4 regions of the Halobacillus sp. K22 genome follow, and region 3 is predicted to be linked to each of the others. Evidence: riboswitches for the same ligand, from Rfam matches in the RefSeq annotation. Region 3 holds a riboswitch; each other region holds the start of a gene.

Region 1 (5,062 bases), on a different contig from region 3:
ACTGAGTCTTCAACTATACGGCCCTTTAGTGTAATAACTTGCTTATGTAAAATCAACGATGCCTTTTCATAAGATTTAAAAAAGCACAATCTCGACTCAACTGAGATTGTGCTTTTTGATTATACTCGCACTTTCTTTAATTGCTCCAGTACTTCTGAAGGCTCTGCGCGATCTTTGTAATCTTCTTTCGTATATTCATAAACAATCGTTCCGTCCTGATCAATCACATAAGTTGCAGAAACAGGAAGTGTCCACGTTTCATCACCGTTATGCTCGTCTACTCTCAGTCCTTTATCCTTGTACACTTCAACAAGGTAATCCGGCAGCTGATAAACGAGATTATACTGATTGGCTGTTTCATTTCCGACATCACTTACGACATGGAACTGTAGATCATTTTTCTCGGTCGTGGATAAAGAATGATCAGGTGATTCCGGACTGATAGCAATTAATTCGCCACCGTTTTCGTGAATATCACCCAGGATTTCCTGATAAGACCGGAGTTCCATATTGCAATAAGGACACCAGCCTCCCCGGTAAAACGTCAGAATAACAGGTCCTTGTTCCAGCTGTTTGTATAATTCTATAGAATTTCCCTTCGCATCAGGAAGGTTGAAGTTGGGAGCTTTTTCGCCTTCAGCGAGACCCTTCCCGTCAGAAGACTGCTCCAATTCTTGAATGGCCTGCTTCATTTTCTTTTGCACATCTTCAGGAGCCGTCGCTTTGAATTTTTCAATGTATTCGTTGTAGCGCTCTTTCATTTCTGTCTTCACAAGAAAAAACTCCTTTATGGTTTGATTCACGTCGATTATAACCTAGTTGTTTACTTGGTTAAAGGGATTTGCTCAGTTCCCCTTGTTAAAAATAAAGCTATACATACAGCAAGTCCTCCTGCGGTCAGCTTTCCAGTTATCACTGGAACGATCATATCTTTTTCAACTCCTGCTACAAAAGCAAAGTGGCTGCCCAGCACAAAAGCACCGCTTACGGCAAAAGCTGAATTAACAACTTTCCCGCGGCGATCCATGTGTTTCATCATAGCAAGCATCGGTAAGTGATGGGCAAGAGAAGCGAGCAGGCCGGTCATAGCTGAAGCATTTAAACCGATCTTATTGCTCAACCGATTCCATAACTTTTCTCCTTTTTGATTCAAAAAAGCAATCAAAGGATAAGCACCGGCAAGGGTAACTGTAATTCTACCTACAATAGAGACTCCTTCAGAAAGAGGAGCCAATCCTGAGATAAGGGTGAATTCGGTGAGCGTTTCAATCGTAATGGCGACAAGTCCCGTAATAATTAGGATTTCAACCCCTTTTCCAAACCAGGCAAATACACGTATCGCCCCATTTGTGAACAGCCATAAACCCACTCCGATAAAGACGGAGAGAAACAGCGCCGGCATTAGATTCTGCAGCATCCACAACCATTCATATCCTGCGATCGCACCTCCTGCCAGGCAGCCCACAGGGATTGTTACAATTCCGATTAAAATTCCTTTTGCGAAGTAAGGCCGGTCTTCTTTTTGAATGATGGTAAGGGCGACCGGTATAGTGAAGACGAGGGTCGGTCCCATCATGGTTCCTAAAAATGCCCAGGAAAATACAGCCGCTTCATCTGTTAAGGCTAAAGCTTCTGAGAGGGAATAGGCTCCCATATCAATCGCTAAAATCATAGAAGCAAACATGGAGGGATCAGCGCCCATATCTCTAAAGACTGGACTAATGACAGGTGCAGTGATCTCTGATAAGACGGGGGCGAGCGAAATGATCCCTACCATGGATAGGGCTAGCGGCCCCATCATCATAAAGGCATCATAGAAATGCTTCCCTAACGATAATCGCTGATTAAGTACATAGTAATCCAAAGCCCCTGCCACCATAAAAATACACATGATGATTACTATCGATTCATTGATCCATAGCAAATCTGCTCCCCCCTTCATGAAATCTTCCTCTTACTCTCTCTTTTCGTTCCGTTCACTGTTTTCCCTTCCAAGTCCCGCGCCTAACTTTTCGTTCATAAAAAAACACTCAGAGTAAACACTCTGAGCGCCTGCTAAGGAAAGATTTATTTAGCCGATTCCGCATGCTACCGAACCATTTTTCTGTAAATACTTCTGGTGATGCTCTTCCGCTTCATAGAAAGTGGTGGACTGAACGACCTCAGTAACGATCGGACGCTTGAATGTACCTTTTTCATCCCACTCTTTAATCTTTTCTTCTGCAATATACTTTTGACTGGCATCGTTGTAAAAAATCGCAGAGCGGTATTGGTGACCGATATCGGCACCCTGACGGTTTTTAGACGTTGGATCATGGGTTTCAAAAAAGATATTTACGAGTTCAGAATAAGTAATTACAGTCGGGTCGTATTCTACTTTCACCGCTTCAGCGTGACCCGTTTTCCCCGTTTTAACCTGTTCATAGGAAGGATTATCCAAGTCCCCGCCAATATAACCTACACGTGTGGATGTGATGCCTTCAAACTTTTCAAAGAATGCTTCTACTCCCCAGAAACACCCTGCTCCAAAAATTGCCTTTGCCATTTCTCATCTGTCCTTTCCTTTTAACGCAACTTCTATCGAGAGCCTTTACGGGTATATGACAACGAAAAGACCCCTTTTCTTATCCAAGAAAAGGGGTCGTATAATAGTCCGTACGATCCTCTCATCTCTTAGGATGTCACCATCCTACAGGAATTGGCACCGTTCTCGTCAATCCTTAGATTGATTCGATGGTTGCCGGGCATCAAAGGGCCAGTCCCTCCGCCTCTCTGGATAAGAAGTTTCCGTTATTTATTTTTAAGTTATTTCATATCTTACAATGTTTTAGCAGTGAAGTAAAGGATGAAGCTTGAATTTTTTTGGAAAAAACATATTCAGCTCTCGTTTTGTTATCCTATTCAGATTCCCTTTAAAAAATGCCCGTCTATTTTTAAGGTTTTTCTCATTCGACAAACCCTTATTTGCCGCGATCTCCTGAAGTGCTGACTTCTTCAAACGGCTGGACGATGACAAAGCCATCACCATTGAATTCCATTTGGATCGATTCTCCACTTCCCCGGCCAATGATGGTTTTAAAACTGATATCTGTTCGAAATTCTGGCTGCAGATGCCCCGACCAGGCTACCGTCGCATTCGGATCAGTGATCACTGGCTGCCCTGGACGCACCATGATCGTGAGCGGTTCGTAGTGAGAAGTGATCGCTACTTTTCCTCTTCCCTGCAGTTTGACGTTGAACAGCCCGCCAGACATCATTCCAGCCACTTTTTTCATCAGTTGAATATCCCAATCCACGCCTGGCTCAAAGGCTAGAAGATCATTGCCGTTTACGGTGATTTCTTCATTATCCAGTTCTAGAATGGTAATTTTTTTACCTTGATCGGCTAAATAAAGGCTGCCGCGTCCGGTAGCTTTCATAAGGGAACTACCCTCCCCGCTCATCGCTTTCTTCATAAAGCGGCCTACGCCGTGCTCAAGAAACCCTTCTCTTTCGAACTTGATTTGCCCGTTGTAGGAGATCATAGAGCCCGCTTTCGCCCATACCTGATCCGTTAAGTTTACTTCCAGAATCCGCGGTGTTTCCAACTCAAAGTATTCATTTTCGGCATCGTCCTGCTTTGTTTCTCTTATAAATTGTTCAATGGAGTATTTGCTCATTCTTTCCTCTCCCTTTTTAATCAAAATTGATTCCTATGCAGGATATTCGCTCTACTCCTATGGTACTCCTTCTTCACCCAGGGGAATTTTGCTGGACTGAGGATTAAAGAGAGTCTGGAAGCTATGAGTTCTTGTACTACCTTAAATCTCTGTCGATTATTACAGATACGTTCCCGTTTGTGGAAGACTCAGTTTCGAGATATCTAGTGAGAGAATTAGGTCCTGCGGGGAACGAACTCGCTTTCCGGCCCTGCACGACGCAGGGTCGTTCGACGTTGCCACACGACGTAGCGTTCTTAGTCGAACCTCTTCTGTGCTGAGCCTCCTCAGGCTTCGACTTCCGGGGTCTCAACGATCATGTTTACCCCACAGGAGTCTCCCCGTTCCCCTCCGGACCTGGCCAAATCAGAAACTCGAAACTTGTTCGTTTTTCATCCGCTTGAGAAGTAAAAACCACATGGGCGTATATACTTTTTTTCATGTTGGAACTATGCGAGATAGCCTGTTATATAAGCATTTCAGTCAGGGTAATGAGGAAAGGATACTCTCTTTAGAATGGTGTCGTTTGCCCTAATAAAGTTGGATTGGCGGGGAAATGTGGAATCACCCTGAAAGACACGACCAACATAAGCTGACCATCAAAAAGATTGCGGTTTTTCAATCCGTTGATGAGCGGCTTATGTCTCGAGTGTCTAGGTGATGGAACAAGAGGTGTTATTTCCCCACCAGCCCCCTCCCTTATATCGTAAAGGATCCCAATTTATCTCGGTCCAGAGCCTTACACAATCCGGCCCTTTTGTTTATTAATTCGTTTTGGTCAACCTAAGAATAAGGCGCCGTAGATGAGAGATCCAAGGATTACAAAGGCAGGATGCAGCTTTACTTTTTCCAGTAGTAAGAAGCTCGCAACGATAAGGATCGCCGTTTGCAGGAAACCTGTTGATTCATAGGAATTCCAGAAAAACTGATAGGCCATAATCCCAAGAAGCACGGCAATTGCCGGGCGGATTAAGTTAGTCATCCGCTTGACCCTAGGAGAATCCTTGAATTTATATAGGAAACTCAATAGGACAATCATTAAAATAAGCGATGGAGCAACTGTGGCAAAGACACCGACCACTGCCCCCAGGACACCCGCCTGCTGATAGCCGATAAAACCAGCCATTTTCGTTGCAATCGGCCCTGGCAGCGCATTCGCCATAGCAAGCATTTCGCTGAACTCCGTCACACTCATCCATTCAAATCGCCCCACAACCTCATTTTCTACCAGAGGGATGGAAGCAGGACCTCCACCATAACCGACTATTCCAGGTATAAAAAAAGCAACAAATAGTTTCCATAAGATCATGACGACTGCTCCTGACTTTTTAAATTAGACTTATCTTTAACAGGCTTAAGTAAAG
Region 2 (5,062 bases), on a different contig from region 3:
AAAGGAGGTCATGTTCAAAGCTCAATGTGTATACGTCCGCTTTGTAATGCTGAGAAGCTTGCTTCCAGCCTCCTCGGTCCCTGCCGATATCGTGGTGGTTCATAGCTTCGAGTAGATATAGGTAACTGTTAGCATCAAAGCGAGTTTTAATTTTATCCCCCTGATAGTCAAGATAAGACTGGATATCATAGGATGCATCTTCTTTTTGATTCCGGTCAAACCGTTTTTGGAAAAGGGTTTGGCTCCGGTAAGTGATCATCCCCGCCATTCTCGCAATTTCAAATCCTTTGAGGTGTTGGTTCGAAGGGTATTTTCCATGATTAAATGAGGGGTCATCCTTAATGGCACGTGCTCCGATATGATTAAAGGCAATTCCATAGTCACTTAAATAAGGTGTCGCAGCAAGTATAAAAAGCTGCTTCATAAAAGTCGGATAGAGCAATCCCCACTCATAGGCCTGCATGCCTCCGAGAGATCCACCTGCCACAGCATGGAGGTGGTTGATCCCAAGTTCATGTAAAGCCTTCCGTTGTGCGTGGACTATATCACGGACGGTGACCGGCGGGAAGCTTAATCGGTAGGGTTCACCAGTTTCCGGGTTTAAACTGGCTGGTCCCGTAGACCCGTGGCAGCCACCTAATACATTAAATGTTATGACCTGAAATTGAGAGGTGTCAATGGGAAGCCCTCTGCCAATCAATCCGGCCCACCAGCCGGGCTGCTCCTCGGAACCAACCGCATACTGATTTCCTGTTAACGCATGGCATATTAAAATGGCTGGAGCACCAGCTGGTCCAAATCGTTCATAGGCAAGTTCTACATCGGGCAATTGATCTCCAGATTCAAATGTAAAAGAGCCGATAGAAATGGTTTTATTTGGAAACTGGTAGCTGGTGGGATTTTTTACAGACATGTTCATGCCTCCTTTCCAGTTTAGACAGATAGTGGCGTTTCCGTATAAGACTGCCCGGAACGTAACGCTATAATTGATTCATAAAGACTGAGGCCAGTGACAAGATTATCCTGAACTTCTGGTACAGAGTCTCTTGACCATAACAAGCCAGGTTTAATCGCTTGTGCCGAGTTGATAGAATCTTGATCGAGTTCTTTTGCATAAAGCACATCAACTGCTGGCAGGGAAGAAGCTTGAAGGTCTGAAATGCTTGAGATTTCTACAACTTGAAAGCCTAAACGTGAAAGCTTCTTAGCCTCGTTAGAGAGTTCATCGTTTGAAACAGCTCCCACGATAGCGATAACTTTTTGACGCAGTTCATTATTCGAACGGTCCAATGATGACGATAGTGTTTCTTCTATAACGGTTTTAGAGTTTTTGTATGGTTTTGAGAAACCAGTAGCTTCTTTAAGACCCGCATCCAGCTCTGCAATTAAATCCTCTATTGATTCAAGCCCAACAGACAGACGGACTAGTTCTTCCGTCACCCCGGATTTTTCAAGATTCTCATCACTTAGCTGCTGGTGAGTAGTCGAAGCAGGATGAATAATTAGTGATTTCGCATCCCCGACATTGGCGACGTGAGACCAGAGGTTCGCTTGATCAATCAGTTTTTTTCCAGCTTCGCGCCCTCCCTTAATTCCGAAGACGACGATGGATCCATATCCATAGCTGAAGTATTTCTTAGTAAGCGGGTGAGTAGGGTGATCAGAGAGTCCAGGGAAATTCACCCATTCCACACCTTCATGAGACTGTAGGTATTTAGCAACTTCAAGAGCTTGATCAGAATGTTTAGTAATTCTCAAATGAAGGGTTTCAAGACCTTGGAGAAGCAAAAATGCATTGTGAGGGCTCAAGCAGGCACCCGTGTCACGAAGCAGCTGGACTCTCAGCTTAACAGCGTAGCCGGCGGGACCTACATCAAGACCAAAGCGTACGCCGTGATAACTTTCATCAGGTTCCGTGAATCCTGGGAATTTTTCATGATCCCAGTTGAAGCGTCCACTGTCTACCACGAGCCCGCCAATTGTCGTTCCATGGCCGCCTATCCACTTTGTAGCTGAGTGAATGACAATATCAGCGCCCCAGCTGATCGGTTTGCAAATGTAAGGAGTAGCAAACGTGTTATCGATGATAAGAGGAATGTGATGTTCATGAGCTACGTCAGCCACAGCTTCAATATCCAGAACATTTAAGCTTGGGTTACCGATCGTTTCGGCAAAAATGGCTTTTGTCTTAGGGGTAACAGCTTTCTTGAAATCCTCTGGGCTGGTTCCTTCAATAAAATGAACAGTAATCCCGTACTTAGGCAGAGTGTGAACGAACAAGTTATAGGTTCCTCCATACAAATGGGAAGAGGCTACAATTTCATCTCCAGCGCTGGCAATGTTGAGGATAGCCATAGTAATGGCAGACATGCCTGAAGCGGTAGCTACTGCAGCAGCGCCATCTTCAAGTAAAGCAATGCGTTGCTCTAGTACATCGACGGTTGGGTTCATGATACGGGTGTAAATGTTGCCAGGCTCCGCTAATGAAAATAAGTTTTGAGCATGGTCAGTGTCATTAAAGACGTAAGAAGTGGTCTGGTAAATTGGTACAGCACGTGATCCAGTAGCTGGGTCTGGTTGCTGGCCTCCGTGAAGTAATAAAGTTTCAGGTCCAAATTTGTGAAAAGGTAATGTCATCAATAATCCTCCCTAAATTTATATTTCATCATTATTCAAAAAAATTTAAAAGCCCCCTTCTTAAGTAAGAAGAGGGCGTAGCAATCAGTTCCTCCACTTATCTTCCAGATCCATAGATCTGTAGGAATTAGCACCTTTTCAAGTATCTACTTGAAGGTTGCCGGGCGTCACAGGGCCTAGTCCCTCTGCCACTCTCGATAAGAGTTTTTATAATATTCAGCTATTCATTAACTTGTATGGAATTATAAAGTGTTTTATGCTTAATTGTCAAACTATTTGTGCAAAATTCGAATACGTTTGAAATGCCAGTGGGGTGGGAATGGTTTAGCAAGTATAGTAAAAGGAGTGAATAGACATGAAGGAATACACAGTTGCACCAAATAAAGACGTAACAGGCTGGTTGATCAAAATAGAGGATGTTGCCCCTACGGATTTGTATGATGAGCGTGATACAGCAGTAGCAAAAGCTGAAGAAATGGCTCAAGAAAACAAACCAAGCAAGCTCTATATTCTAGATCAGAACCACGAAGTGGAAGATGAAAGAAGTTATTAATAAAGAAGACTCCCTAAATGGGGGTCTTTTTTTTGAGTGTCTCCTTTATTTTTGTGTTACATATTAAAGATAAGCTCCCGTTACTGGAAGACTCAGTTTCGAGACTTTTGTTAGAATTAGGTTCTGCGGGGGACGATTTCGCTTTCCGAGGGCATGTGCTGAGCCTCCTCAGTCTTCGACTTCCGGGGTCTCACCGCTCATGTTTATCCCACTGGAGTCTACATCGTCCCCCTCCGGCCCTTGCGATATATGGAGCTCGAAATCTTGTTTGAGAGGCTCGGTTTATGATGGAGATAAAACTTCTAACAATGAGCGTGTAAAGTCATAATTCCCGCTATAGAAGCATTTGAGGCGGGTCAAGCACCTTCTAACGACTATAGAAGGGTCCGTTCGCTTTTCAAGCATAGGCTGGCGAAGGGAACGACGAGACTCCCGCGGGAGAAGGAGCTAGGCGAGACCCCACAAGGAGTGGTAACGACTGAGGAGGCTTGCCAGTTCCCCCGCAGGAAAGCGAGTTGTTCCCGTAGTCAGCCACTCTCTTTATTAGCAACGGACCTGGAATATCTCGAAATCGAGTCTTCAAGTATCCGGCCCTATAGCTCAAAAACTTTTTATTATAAATCATCAACTTGATCTATTAGATCCGTGCAGTGGATATGTTAATTGGAGGAGTCATTCTGGTGTTTCGTGTTACTGGGGTGACTTGTTATTTTCAAAGAATTTTGAAATAATTATGATTATATAATTCCCGTTGCGAAAACCGTCTATCTATGTAGAAAGTTCAGTCAGGTGAAGAATTAACGATCTTGCTGGAAAGGAAAGAGATTTATTTCCTGCCAGGGTATTATACGTACATAAATTCATATAAATAGTAGGCGGCTAGAAGGGAGTCACATCTATGGTGCTGGAGATGGAAAACGTATCTTTGAGACGAGGAGACAGATGGATTCTAAAGGATATTAATTGGCATATTGAAGAAGGAGAGCACTGGGTACTGCTGGGACTGAACGGCTCTGGAAAAACGTTCATCCTTAACTTACTGAATGCATACACCTTTGCAACAAAGGGAGAGGTTAACGTATTAGGTATGCAGTTTGGGAAGACTTATCTTGCAGAACGCCTCCGTAAACAGATTGGGTTCGTTTCTTCAGCTATTCAGCAGAAGATCCACCAGGGCGATAATGCTTTTGAAGTGGTGCTGAGCGGAGCATTTGCTTCTATCGGACTTTATGAAACCCCTACAGACTCCATGAGGCAAATGGCAATCTCATTACTTGAAGACCTTGGGTGTATTGACTATGCCAACCGAAATTATGAAACTCTTTCAACCGGGGAAAAACAGCGTGTTTTAATTGCTAGAGCACTCATGGCGGGACCTTCCCTCCTGATTCTTGATGAGCCTACAAGTGGCCTAGATTTTATAGCAAGGGAGAAATTACTCGAATCTATTGAAGAGATCACAAAGAAACCTAATGCTCCCACAATGATTTACGTAACGCATCATGTTGAAGAAATTCTTCCTGTTTTTCACAAGACTTTACTGCTTAAAGAGGGAGAGGTTTTCAATGCTGGCGAAACAACTAAGATGATTACCAGCCAGCAGCTCTCCAGATTTTTTGATCTGGACGTGGATGTGAGCTGGCATAACGAGCGTCCTTTTCTATCTAAAGTGCAGAAGGGATAAGTTCATTACTTCTCTTCGTTTTAAGGATAGTTAACGTAGCTGTTTTATTCCTATCCTGTTTGCCCCTCTTTTTTTGTGTGTTAACCATAATAAAAGGTAAATGCATGACTTTATCTAAGTTTTATTACTGAATAGCAGTTGAAAATATCGGTAAGCTCTTATATTATAATGATTATATACAGTTTCAG
Region 3 (5,062 bases):
TCTTGTTTATCATTGGCAATAACATCTGGATTACGCGTAACATACTCTGGTTTAAAAGGGGCTTTCACGAGAACGGAAGGCCAAACTTTATTCATTACATGAGTGACCGCTTCCAGAGACTTACTGGCTCCGTTTAATATCCCTACGGCAGGGGAGGAGAGAATCACTCCATCCACCGAAGGCTTTAACTCTTGCATAACCCTCATGACCACAGTCCCTCCCATACTATGCCCCAGTAAAAAAACAGGACGGGATGAGTCCGCTATTTGAAGCCATTTACGTACAGTATCTATGTAGGCTTCAAATTTTTTTATATGACCTTTTTTCCCTTCAGTTGAGCCTTGGCCTGGAAGATCACCATAAATAACATTAAATCCATCGTCACGAAAGCTTTCTGCCAGTGATTGATAACGTCCGGCATGTTCAAAAGCACCATGAACAATAACAATTGTGGCTAAATTTTGATTGGAGTTTAATCGTTTCACTTCTACACGGCTCCTATCACTTTGCTATACTTAATATAACCATATTATAAGGGGGTTTAGTATGATTTGCGAATATAAAGGAAAAGAACCTCAGATTGATGAAACTGCTTATATCGCTGAAGATACTGTAATAACGGGGGATGTAACGATCGGTGCTTACTCAAGCATTTGGTTTAAAACAGTTATTCGAGGAGATGTATCATCCGTACATATTGGCAACAATGTGAATATTCAGGACTTAAGTCTGCTGCATCAAAGTCCAAATCTTCCATTGGTAATTGAAGATGGTGTGACGGTTGGTCATCAAGTTACCCTTCACTCTCCGCATATTAAGAAAAATGCTTTAATAGGCATGGGAGCCTTAATCCTGGACGGAGCTGAAATAGGAGAACAGGCTTTTATTGGCGCCGGCAGTCTCGTACCTCCGGGAAAGGTGATTCCTCCGAACACCCTTGCTTTCGGCAGGCCGGCCAAAGTTGTACGTGAATTGACCGAAGATGACATAAAAGAAATGAATCGAATCCGGTCCAGTTATATAGAGAAAGGTCAATATTACAAAGGATTGCAAGATTGATCCTGGATAACTCTCCCAGTACAAACCAGACCACTTACGTTTATTTTAAAAAAACTGTTAAACTTCCGATTTGATTTTAAGGTTAAACTCTACATGAGATGGATTCAAAAAAAGGGAACTATCCTATTTAAGGAGTTCCCTTTTTAAAATATAGTAACTGTTCCTTTAACTGAAACGTTGTATTAATTTATCCGCCTTATCCGTTTTCTCCCATGGAAACTCTACATCTGTGCGGCCAAAGTGCCCGTAAGCCGCAGTCTGTCTATAGATAGGCCTGCGTAAATCAAGCATCTTAATGATACCGGCTGGACGAAGATCGAACAGATCTCTTACCGCTGCAACGAGGTCCTCTTCAGTTACCTTTCCTGTGTTAAAGGTATTGATGGAAATGGACACAGGCTGTGCCACCCCAATAGCGTAGGCTAACTGCACTTCAACTGTATCAGCAAGACCAGCTGCTACAATATTTTTAGCTACATATCTGGCTGCATAAGCAGCAGAACGATCTACCTTTGTGGCGTCTTTTCCACTGAATGCCCCGCCGCCATGACGGGCATAGCCACCATAGGTGTCAACAATAATTTTTCTACCTGTTAGTCCAGCGTCCCCTTGAGGCCCTCCAATAACAAAGCGGCCTGTAGGATTAATGAAGTACTTGGTACTGTCATCAATTAAATGACTCGGAACAACTGGATCAATAACCTGTTCTTTAAGATCTTTTTTTATTTGTTCAAGTGTAATCTCTTCAGCATGCTGAGTTGATATAACGATCGTATCTACGCGAACAGGCTGATCATTAGCATCGTACTCAATCGTCACTTGTGTTTTCCCATCTGGCCGCAAGTATTCCAGCGTTCCATCGTTACGTACATCTGATAACCGTTTGGAAAGTTTATGGGCTAATGAAATTGGTAAAGGCATCAATTCTTTGGTTTCATTATTGGCAAAACCAAACATCAAACCCTGGTCTCCTGCGCCTATAGCTTCTATTTCATCATCGCTCATCTGGCCTTCTCTGGATTCATAGGCAACATCCACGCCGCCAGCAATATCAGGAGACTGCTCATCAATTGCTGTCAATACAGCACACGTATCAGCGTCAAATCCAAATTTAGCTCTTGTATATCCAATTTCCTTGATTGTTTTACGAACAATGGCTGGAATATCAACATACGTGTTGGTACTGATTTCTCCTGAAACAAGTACTAGTCCCGTTGTTACCGTTGTCTCACATGCAACCCTTGCATTTGGGTCATTTTTTAAAATTTCATCTAAAATGGCATCAGAGATCTGGTCACAAATCTTGTCAGGGTGACCTTCTGTAACAGATTCTGATGTGAATAACCGGCGATTGGCTGGCATTCTGAAAAACTCCTCCTTCTGTAAGTACAAAGTATTAGACGGAACTCTTTACCAGTATGTGTAGAAACTTTTTCATAGTTTCAATCTATGCTCTTTTCTTATGGATGTCACAACCTAAGGTGCAAGCAATTTGGAATAGCAATAGGCATATCAGGTGGTTTAGATATTGCCTTATAAATAGAAAAAACCCTTCCTGACTCGAGGAAAGGGGGCTGCTTCCTTTCGCTCTTATCGTCCAAGGAGTATTCGTCCTTGCTTCAGGTTAGCACCATGTCATATTGCACATGACGGTTGCTGGGCTTCAAAGGGCCTGTCCCTCCACCTACTCTGGATAAGAGAGTTTCCGTTCTAGGATATCGTATCGAAAACGTACTTTAATGTCAATTAAAGCATTAATGACGTGAAAAATACCTATTTTTAGGATCGTAGCCTTAATTCAATCTCTTATTTTCACTTTTAGGGGCACCCAGCTTTTTTTTGGGAAAAGTATTAAACCTTCCCGCCATTCCTACATAGTATAATTCATATGACTTTTCTCATTCTCCTTCCTTTATATTCTCCATATTAAAGGAAGAAATTAATTACAAAGCTCACCAGAAAATAAGTGGGCGGATTATTTTCATCTTCAGGTTGGCCTTCCTATAAAGGTCTATAGTAATCGATGATGCGGATTTCCCTGCACATTTCTATCTAAGAATGAGAAGGAGGCAGGCACGCCAACACGAAAGCGATTGGCGTTCAATTTCCACCTCATCCAGCTAAAAAAATACCTTTCGAGATTTAAAGAAAAGCCTTAAAAAAATTTTGAAAGCATTTTCATTATTAGTATGGATTAATAAATCAATTGTGTTATACTAATGTTCAGATTAACACATAGCTTGGATTAAAATCTTCTTATAAAGGCGGGTAGACACATATGAGTGCCATTAATCAAATGTCAGAATTGAATCTTTTATTAGCTCAAGACCATGTCCACCATCAATTATCGGTCCCTCAGCTAGTGGAAAGGGTTCTGGATCGCAACGAAGGAACATTGACAGACAAAGGTGCCATCCAGGCAACAACCGGTGCTTATACGGGAAGGTCTCCCAACGATAAATTCATCGTCAAGGATGACCAGTCTAGTCAATTGGTTGACTGGGGCAAAGTAAATCAATCTATTGAAGATGATGTATTTGTAAACCTTTATCATAAAGTACTGGATTACTTAAAGAACCGCAATGATTTATTCGTATTTAAAGGATACGCAGGAGCAGATGAAAAGTTCCGTCTTCCCATTCAGGTGATTAATGAGTTTGCATGGCATAACTTATTCGCCCACCAAATGTTTATCAGACCCGATGAAGACGAAGAGAAGAATCATGAGGCAGAATTCACGGTCATCTCTGCACCTACATTTAAAGCAGATCCAGCAGTGGATGGAACCAATTCGGAAGCCTTTATTATGATCTCTTTCAAACATCGTGTTGTACTCATCGGTGGAACAGAGTATGCTGGCGAAATTAAGAAATCTATTTTTTCAGTTATGAATTTCTTATTGCCTCAAAAAGACGTTCTTCCTATGCACTGTTCTGCAAACATCGGTAAAGAAGGAGACGTAGCTCTGTTTTTCGGTTTATCCGGAACAGGCAAGACGACTTTGTCCGCCGACCCTCATCGAAAATTAATTGGGGACGATGAACACGCTTGGTCTAATTTTGGCATATTCAACATTGAAGGTGGCTGTTACGCCAAATGCATTAACTTGTCTCAAGAAAAAGAGCCACAGATATTTAATGCGATTCATTTTGGGTCCGTCCTTGAAAACGTAGCTCTCGACAACGAATCACACACTCCAGACTACGACGACGTTAACCTGACGGAAAATACAAGAGCAGCCTATCCGATCCATCATATTGATAATATTGTACAGCCCAGTGTTGCGGGGCATCCTCATGCAATCATTTTCCTTACGGCGGATGCCACGGGGGTCCTGCCACCCATCAGTAAGTTAACCAGGGAGCAGGCGATGTATCATTTCTTGAGTGGATATACGAGCAAGCTTGCTGGTACAGAGCGGGGAATAACCGAACCGCAAGCTACCTTCTCAGCCTGTTTTGGTTCGCCTTTTCTACCTTTACCGCCTTCTACCTATGCTGAAATGCTAGGGGAGAAAATCGAGCAGTTCAATGCAGATGTCTACTTAGTTAACACAGGATGGACTGGTGGAAGATACGGAAAAGGCTCCCGAATGAAATTATCTTACACACGTTCTATGATTCATGCGGCTCTCGAGGGAGAATTAAATTCTGTAGAGACTTATACTGATCCTTTCTTTGGGCTCAACATCCCTACCCATTGCCCTGGCGTGCCAGATGAAGTGTTGATTCCTAGAAAAACGTGGGATAATCCAGAAGAATATGACCGGAATGCTCAAGAACTCGCTGAAAAGTTTCATGAAAACTTTAAGAAGTTTTCATATGCTACTGAAGAAATTAAGCAGGCAGGTCCATCTTATCATAGAGACTAACCACTAATGGCTGACCATAAAAAAGACGTCCAGGGACTACCCGGACGTCTTTTTTATTCCTCTTCATGATGCTGTTTAATTCTATGTAAGCATAAAGGAAGAACCTCATCTTTCATCATGAAGCTAAAGCGT
Region 4 (5,062 bases), on a different contig from region 3:
CGCTGACAGAAGAAGCACAGGAACGACAGCAATCTCAGAAGCTCCGTTTTGAACCAGTTCCTCTACTCCATCCGCGACATTAGGAGAAGCAATCTCCAGGTAACAGATCTTGTATAAGGGAACGTTCACATGGGCCTGCGCTTTCTCGATACAGGCAACCGCTTCGCTTCTTGTTTCTTCGACTCGACTTCCATGACTCACGTATAATACGGCCTGCATATTTCTCCTCCTCTTTAACCCACTACTTGATGAAATGGATTCTCTTCCTGTTGTGGAAGCGATTCAAACCACTGCAGTGAATCCCGAAGCTTCACCACTTCCCCCACGACGATCATGGATGGATTGGCTATATCTTTTGCTTTTTCTACGATTGTGGAAACCGTTCCTGTCACCGTCTGCTGGTGTTCCGTTGTTCCCCATTGTACGAGGGCAATCGGTGTATCAGCCGAACGTCCGTGACGGATCAGCCTTTCACAAATGTCAGGGAGTTTCTTTACGCCCATGTATATACACAAGGTATCCATGCTTTTTACAACGCTCTCCCAGTAGGATTCTTCGTCGATTCCAAGTTTACTGACCCCTGAGATAAAAGCGACAGACGAACTGAAATCACGGTGGGTGACCGGGATGCCTGCATAAGCTGGAGCAGCAATTCCTGAAGTGATACCCGGAACAATTTCGTATGGAATCCCTCGTTTGGATAGGGCCTCCGCCTCTTCTCCACCCCGTCCGAAGACGAAAGGGTCGCCGCCTTTCAGACGAGTGACGGTTTTTCCTTGAAGCGCAAATTTGCATAACAGACCGTTAATGCTCGATTGACTGAGGGAGTGGTTGTTCGGGCTTTTTCCACAATACACAAGCTCGGTTCGCTCTCCCGCTTCATCTAAAAGCTCCTGATTGACAAGACGGTCGTAAAGGATCACGTCTGCCTGCTGAATGGCTTTTAACCCTTTGACGGTAATTAAATCCACATCTCCTGGTCCTGCACCAACGATAAATACTTTGCTCATCCTTTGACCCACCCCTTTTCGATTAAGAAAGCAACAAGCCGGTCCGCACATGCCTGCTCATCCAGACTGCCGGATTCTAATTTGAGCTCAGGGGAAGCGGGTGCTTCATAAGGAGCATCTACACCGGTAAAGCCTTTGATTTCCCCTTTTCTTGCTTTCTTGTACAAGCCTTTTGGATCGCGCTTCTCACACTCTTCTACAGGACAATCCACGTGGACTTCCAGAAATTCGTCTTTGTTAAATAACTTTCTTACCTGATCACGGTCTTCCTGATAAGGAGAGATAAAAGCCGTCAGAACGATCGATCCGCTGTCAGCAAAGAGCTTCGCGACCTCGCCGATCCGGCGGATATTTTCTTTTCGGTCCTCTGCTGAAAAACCAAGATCGCTATTCAGCCCCTGCCGAATGTTATCCCCATCCAGTAAGTACGTTTGCAGACCTTTTTCGAACAACTGCTTATTGACTAAATTCGCAATGGTTGATTTCCCGGATCCAGATAAACCGGTCAGCCAGATCACTCCGCTATGGTGTCCGTTCTTTTTTCGATAATCGTTTACATTTACTGCAGCATCATGCCACGTGAGATTGGATCCCATATCCATCATCCTTTCCGTTATGAGTCAGTGGTTTGTTTATCTCGTAGTCCTTCAATCAACGTTTCAACGACCTCGGGACGGCTGAACGTTTTTGGCGGTTTTTCGCCATTTCTAAGCAGTTCACGTACTTTTGTACCGGAAAGAATGACGTGGTGTTTGGCATCATGCGGGCACGTCTTGTGAGAAGCCATTGCTTCACACGCCTGGCAGTAAAAACTGTGTTCAAAGAACATTGGCGTTATTCCCAGTTCATCCTCTGTGAAATGACTAAAGATTTTCTGAGCGTCGTAGGTACCGTAGTAATCGCCTACTCCAGCGTGGTCACGGCCGACAATGAAGTGGGAGCAGCCGAAGTTCTTACGGACAAGACTGTGAAAAATAGCTTCTCGCGGGCCGGCATAGCGCATAGCCGCACTAAAGACAGCAAGCACTACACGATTCGCCGGATAGTAGTTTTCGAGCAGCACCTGGTAGCTCTTCATCCTTACATCACTCGGAATATCATCGCTTTTCGTTTCACCGACAAGTGGATTTAAGAACAGTCCATCTACCGTTTCCAAGGAAGCTTTCTGAATATATTCGTGAGCGCGGTGAACCGGATTACGGGTTTGGAAGCCGACGACTTTACTCCAGCCCAGCTCCTTAAATAAGTCTCTCGACTGAGCAGGGTCCAGGTAGAATTTTTCGTCATGTTCTTTCTCGGCCCGCTTTGTCAGCTCAATTTCACCGGCAACGTAATAGTCCGGACGGCCGTAAAGTTTATTTACGCCAGGATGCGCGGATTCTTTGGTTAAGTACACATTCTCTGCTTCTTTTTCTTTATCCGAAGAATAGACTTCACTAATTGTGATCGTACCGTAAGTCGTACCGTTTTGAACGAGCGCAGCTTTCTGTCCCGTCTGAAGCTCATTGGCCTGTTCTGTATTTACAGGCAGCGTAATAGGAATGCTCCATGGTGTTCCGTCTTTCAGCCTCATATTCTCAACGACGGAATGATAATCTTCTTGATTCAGAAAACCGGTTAAGGGGCTGTAGGCTCCGTTCCCGATCAGTTCTAAATCACTTAAAGCCATGGCATCCAGTTCAATTTTTGTGGTAAGGGCTGAAGTGTCAGCCCCTTCGTTTATTTGATTGACAAGCGTCCCGCCGTGGGGAGCGATAATTGTAGACATGTGATTTCCTCCTTTATTCACTCTCGTTGTTACCTGTCGTATGAAGACCGCACTCGGTCTTGTTAAAGCCTTTCCATCGTCCGGAGCGGTCGTTGCTATCCGCTGCAAATGTGCAAGGGATACAGCCGATACTTGGATATCCTTGATCATGCAAATCATTGTAATCCAAGTCGTTTACTCGGATATATTGCCATACGTCGTCCCATGTCCAGTAGATAAGGGGACAAACCTTAATTGATTCAAATCGATCATCTTTATTAACAAAATTGGTATGGCTTCGGCTTACCGACTGTTCGCGCCGCAGTCCGGACACCCAGGCTGTGGCCCCGCTCAATGCTTCTTCCAGCGGTTTAATTTTACGGATAAAGCAGCATTTGTCCGGCTCTCGTTTCCATAAGGCTGAGCCATGTTTTTCGGCTTGCTGATCCAGTGTTAATTCCGGTTTTTTCATTTCAATATTCAAGTCAGGGTATTTTTTCTTCACCTTATCGATTAAATCGTATGTTTCCTGAAAATGAATTTCCGTATCAAGAAAAACGATGTGGGCATCTTTTTTAACTTTTGCTATTAAATCTATGAGTACAATTCCTTCAGCACCAAAGCTGCAGGCGTAGGTAATCGAAGAACCATAGGTATCATAAGCCCATTTCAGTACTTCAAGTGCCCCCTTGGTTTCCCCTTCAGGGCCCAGATTTTCAAAAGGATCGCCTGTGAACTCTTCGTAAGTTATGGCTGGATTGGTCATTTTTATCCTCCCTTCCCACAAAACAAATCATTATAAAAATCAAAAACCTCTCTTCCCGAGAAAAAAGAAGAGAGGCGTTCAGCAAAAATAAGCCAGCGTCTCATCTTCTCATCTTTCAAGTAATAGCTTGCTGGAATTGGCACAGCGTCTGTTGACCCGTTGCCGAGGCTTCAAAGGGCCAGTCCCTCCACCTCTCGAGATAAGAAAACGATGATTGAATTTTTTTGAAATGTGATTGTTTTAAATCTTATGCTCCTTTTTATTATATGTCAATGCTTAATTTAAATATTCTGTATTTTTAATAATTGTGCTTGACAGGCCTTGCCTTTCCCCTTTAGATTGAAAAGTATCTTAATTTTAAAAATTGAATAAATCCTTATAGAGAGCCGGGGAAGGAATCTGGTCCGTTGATCCCGCAGCAACCTCTCCTAGTTGGAGAAGGTGCTCATTCCAGCAGACATTGTCTGAGAGATAAGGTTAAGCTATTCAGCTTTTCACCTCTTCCTCAGGGAAGAGGTTTTTTCTTAGCCTTTTTACAGGATTCTCTGTTAATAATTGTAATTTCTGCTCTTATGAACTTCCGTATTGATCTTAAAATTAAGCTCCCTATTGTGGAAGACTCAGTTTCAAGATAACCGGGGTCCGTTACGTTAAATGGAGAAGGGCTGGTGGGGAAATAACTCGCTTTCCTGTGGGGGAACTGGCAAGCCTCCTCAGTCGTTTTCACTCCCTGCGGGGTCTCGCCTAGCTCCTTCTCCCACGGGAGTCTCATCATTTCCCCACCAACCCAACATGATTAAGAAAAACGGACCCTTCCAGAAGAGAATAATTTCCCTGCTTAATCTGGGTTAAATGCTTTTATGACAGGCTATTGGGTGTAGTTACATCCTGAAAATAGGTAGAAAACCACATAGTCTAATTCATCATTATGCAGGTGATGTTGGAAATGGTATTGAGTCTCTGATTTGGCAAGGTCCGGAGGGGGACGATGTAGACTCCTGCGGGATGAACATGATCGGTGAGATCCCGGAAGGCGAAGCCTGAGGAAGCTCACCTCATGCCCGCGGAAAGCGAGTCGTTCCCTGGAGCCCCTTTCTCCACAAAACATTTCGAAACTGAGTCTTCAACTAACCGGCCCTATTGTGTAATAAGCTTTTAATGAAAAAACAACAATAAATTTAACAAAGAAGTGACTTTATTCATTTCAGGTCCATATAGTGTAAGAATTGAGATGGAAACTGCTTAGAAAACAACTCGTTTTTCTTTGCTCTGTAAGCCTGGTCAGGAATACATAACAGCTAGATTTTTTTAAACATAAAACCTAGTAAATCAATCAGAATAATAAATTATAGAAACAGGAGTGTTGAAACGTGAGAAGATTACTTATTTTTTCGTTCGTCGGTTTTTTTGCCCAGCTTATCGACGGTGCGCTGGGGATGGCATTCGGGCTCAGCTCTTCCTCCCTTTTGCTCGCCTACGGGGTGGCTCCCGCGATTGCCTCCTCTTCGATCCATATGTCTGAAATCGCTACAACAGGCG

The links. A riboswitch is a leader RNA that binds a small molecule or an ion and turns the genes downstream of it on or off. The one in region 3 is predicted to bind S-adenosylmethionine.
Region 1: linked by a shared signal. The riboswitch ahead of msrA (peptide-methionine (S)-S-oxide reductase MsrA) and the one ahead of metK (methionine adenosyltransferase) in region 3 are both predicted to bind S-adenosylmethionine.
Region 2: linked by a shared signal. The riboswitch ahead of ACTWPM_RS09790 (O-acetylhomoserine aminocarboxypropyltransferase/cysteine synthase family protein) and the one ahead of metK (methionine adenosyltransferase) in region 3 are both predicted to bind S-adenosylmethionine.
Region 4: linked by a shared signal. The riboswitch ahead of ACTWPM_RS15835 (phosphoadenylyl-sulfate reductase) and the one ahead of metK (methionine adenosyltransferase) in region 3 are both predicted to bind S-adenosylmethionine.

What each region holds. Positions count from the first base shown of each region.
Region 1 is NZ_JBQQCN010000034.1:29,735-34,796, forward strand. Features, by position in the region: gene ACTWPM_RS18710 (peroxiredoxin-like family protein) at 120-773, opposite strand; gene eutH (ethanolamine utilization protein EutH) at 824-1,942, opposite strand; gene msrA (peptide-methionine (S)-S-oxide reductase MsrA) at 2,072-2,545, opposite strand; SAM riboswitch class I at 2,664-2,783, opposite strand; gene ACTWPM_RS18725 (AIM24 family protein) at 2,961-3,659, opposite strand; gene ACTWPM_RS18730 (chromate transporter) at 4,477-5,007, opposite strand; gene ACTWPM_RS18735 (chromate transporter) at 5,004-5,062, opposite strand, start outside.
Region 2 is NZ_JBQQCN010000011.1:19,237-24,298, reverse strand. Features, by position in the region: gene metX (homoserine O-acetyltransferase MetX) at 1-913, opposite strand, end outside; gene ACTWPM_RS09790 (O-acetylhomoserine aminocarboxypropyltransferase/cysteine synthase family protein) at 934-2,637, opposite strand; SAM riboswitch class I at 2,732-2,841, opposite strand; gene ACTWPM_RS09785 (DUF2188 domain-containing protein) at 2,993-3,190, shown strand; gene ACTWPM_RS09780 (ABC transporter ATP-binding protein) at 4,089-4,874, shown strand.
Region 3 is NZ_JBQQCN010000015.1:6,497-11,558, forward strand. Features, by position in the region: gene ACTWPM_RS11805 (lysophospholipase) at 1-485, opposite strand, end outside; gene ACTWPM_RS11810 (gamma carbonic anhydrase) at 547-1,059, shown strand; gene metK (methionine adenosyltransferase) at 1,225-2,421, opposite strand; SAM riboswitch class I at 2,647-2,759, opposite strand; gene pckA (phosphoenolpyruvate carboxykinase (ATP)) at 3,338-4,930, shown strand; gene ytkD (RNA deprotection pyrophosphohydrolase) at 4,984-5,062, opposite strand, start outside.
Region 4 is NZ_JBQQCN010000024.1:16,547-21,608, forward strand. Features, by position in the region: gene ACTWPM_RS15815 (sirohydrochlorin chelatase) at 1-282, opposite strand, end outside; gene cobA (uroporphyrinogen-III C-methyltransferase) at 234-1,010, opposite strand; gene cysC (adenylyl-sulfate kinase) at 1,007-1,606, opposite strand; gene sat (sulfate adenylyltransferase) at 1,624-2,778, opposite strand; gene ACTWPM_RS15835 (phosphoadenylyl-sulfate reductase) at 2,792-3,523, opposite strand; SAM riboswitch class I at 3,629-3,729, opposite strand; SAM riboswitch class I at 3,897-4,001, shown strand; gene ACTWPM_RS15840 (sulfite exporter TauE/SafE family protein) at 4,894-5,062, shown strand, end outside.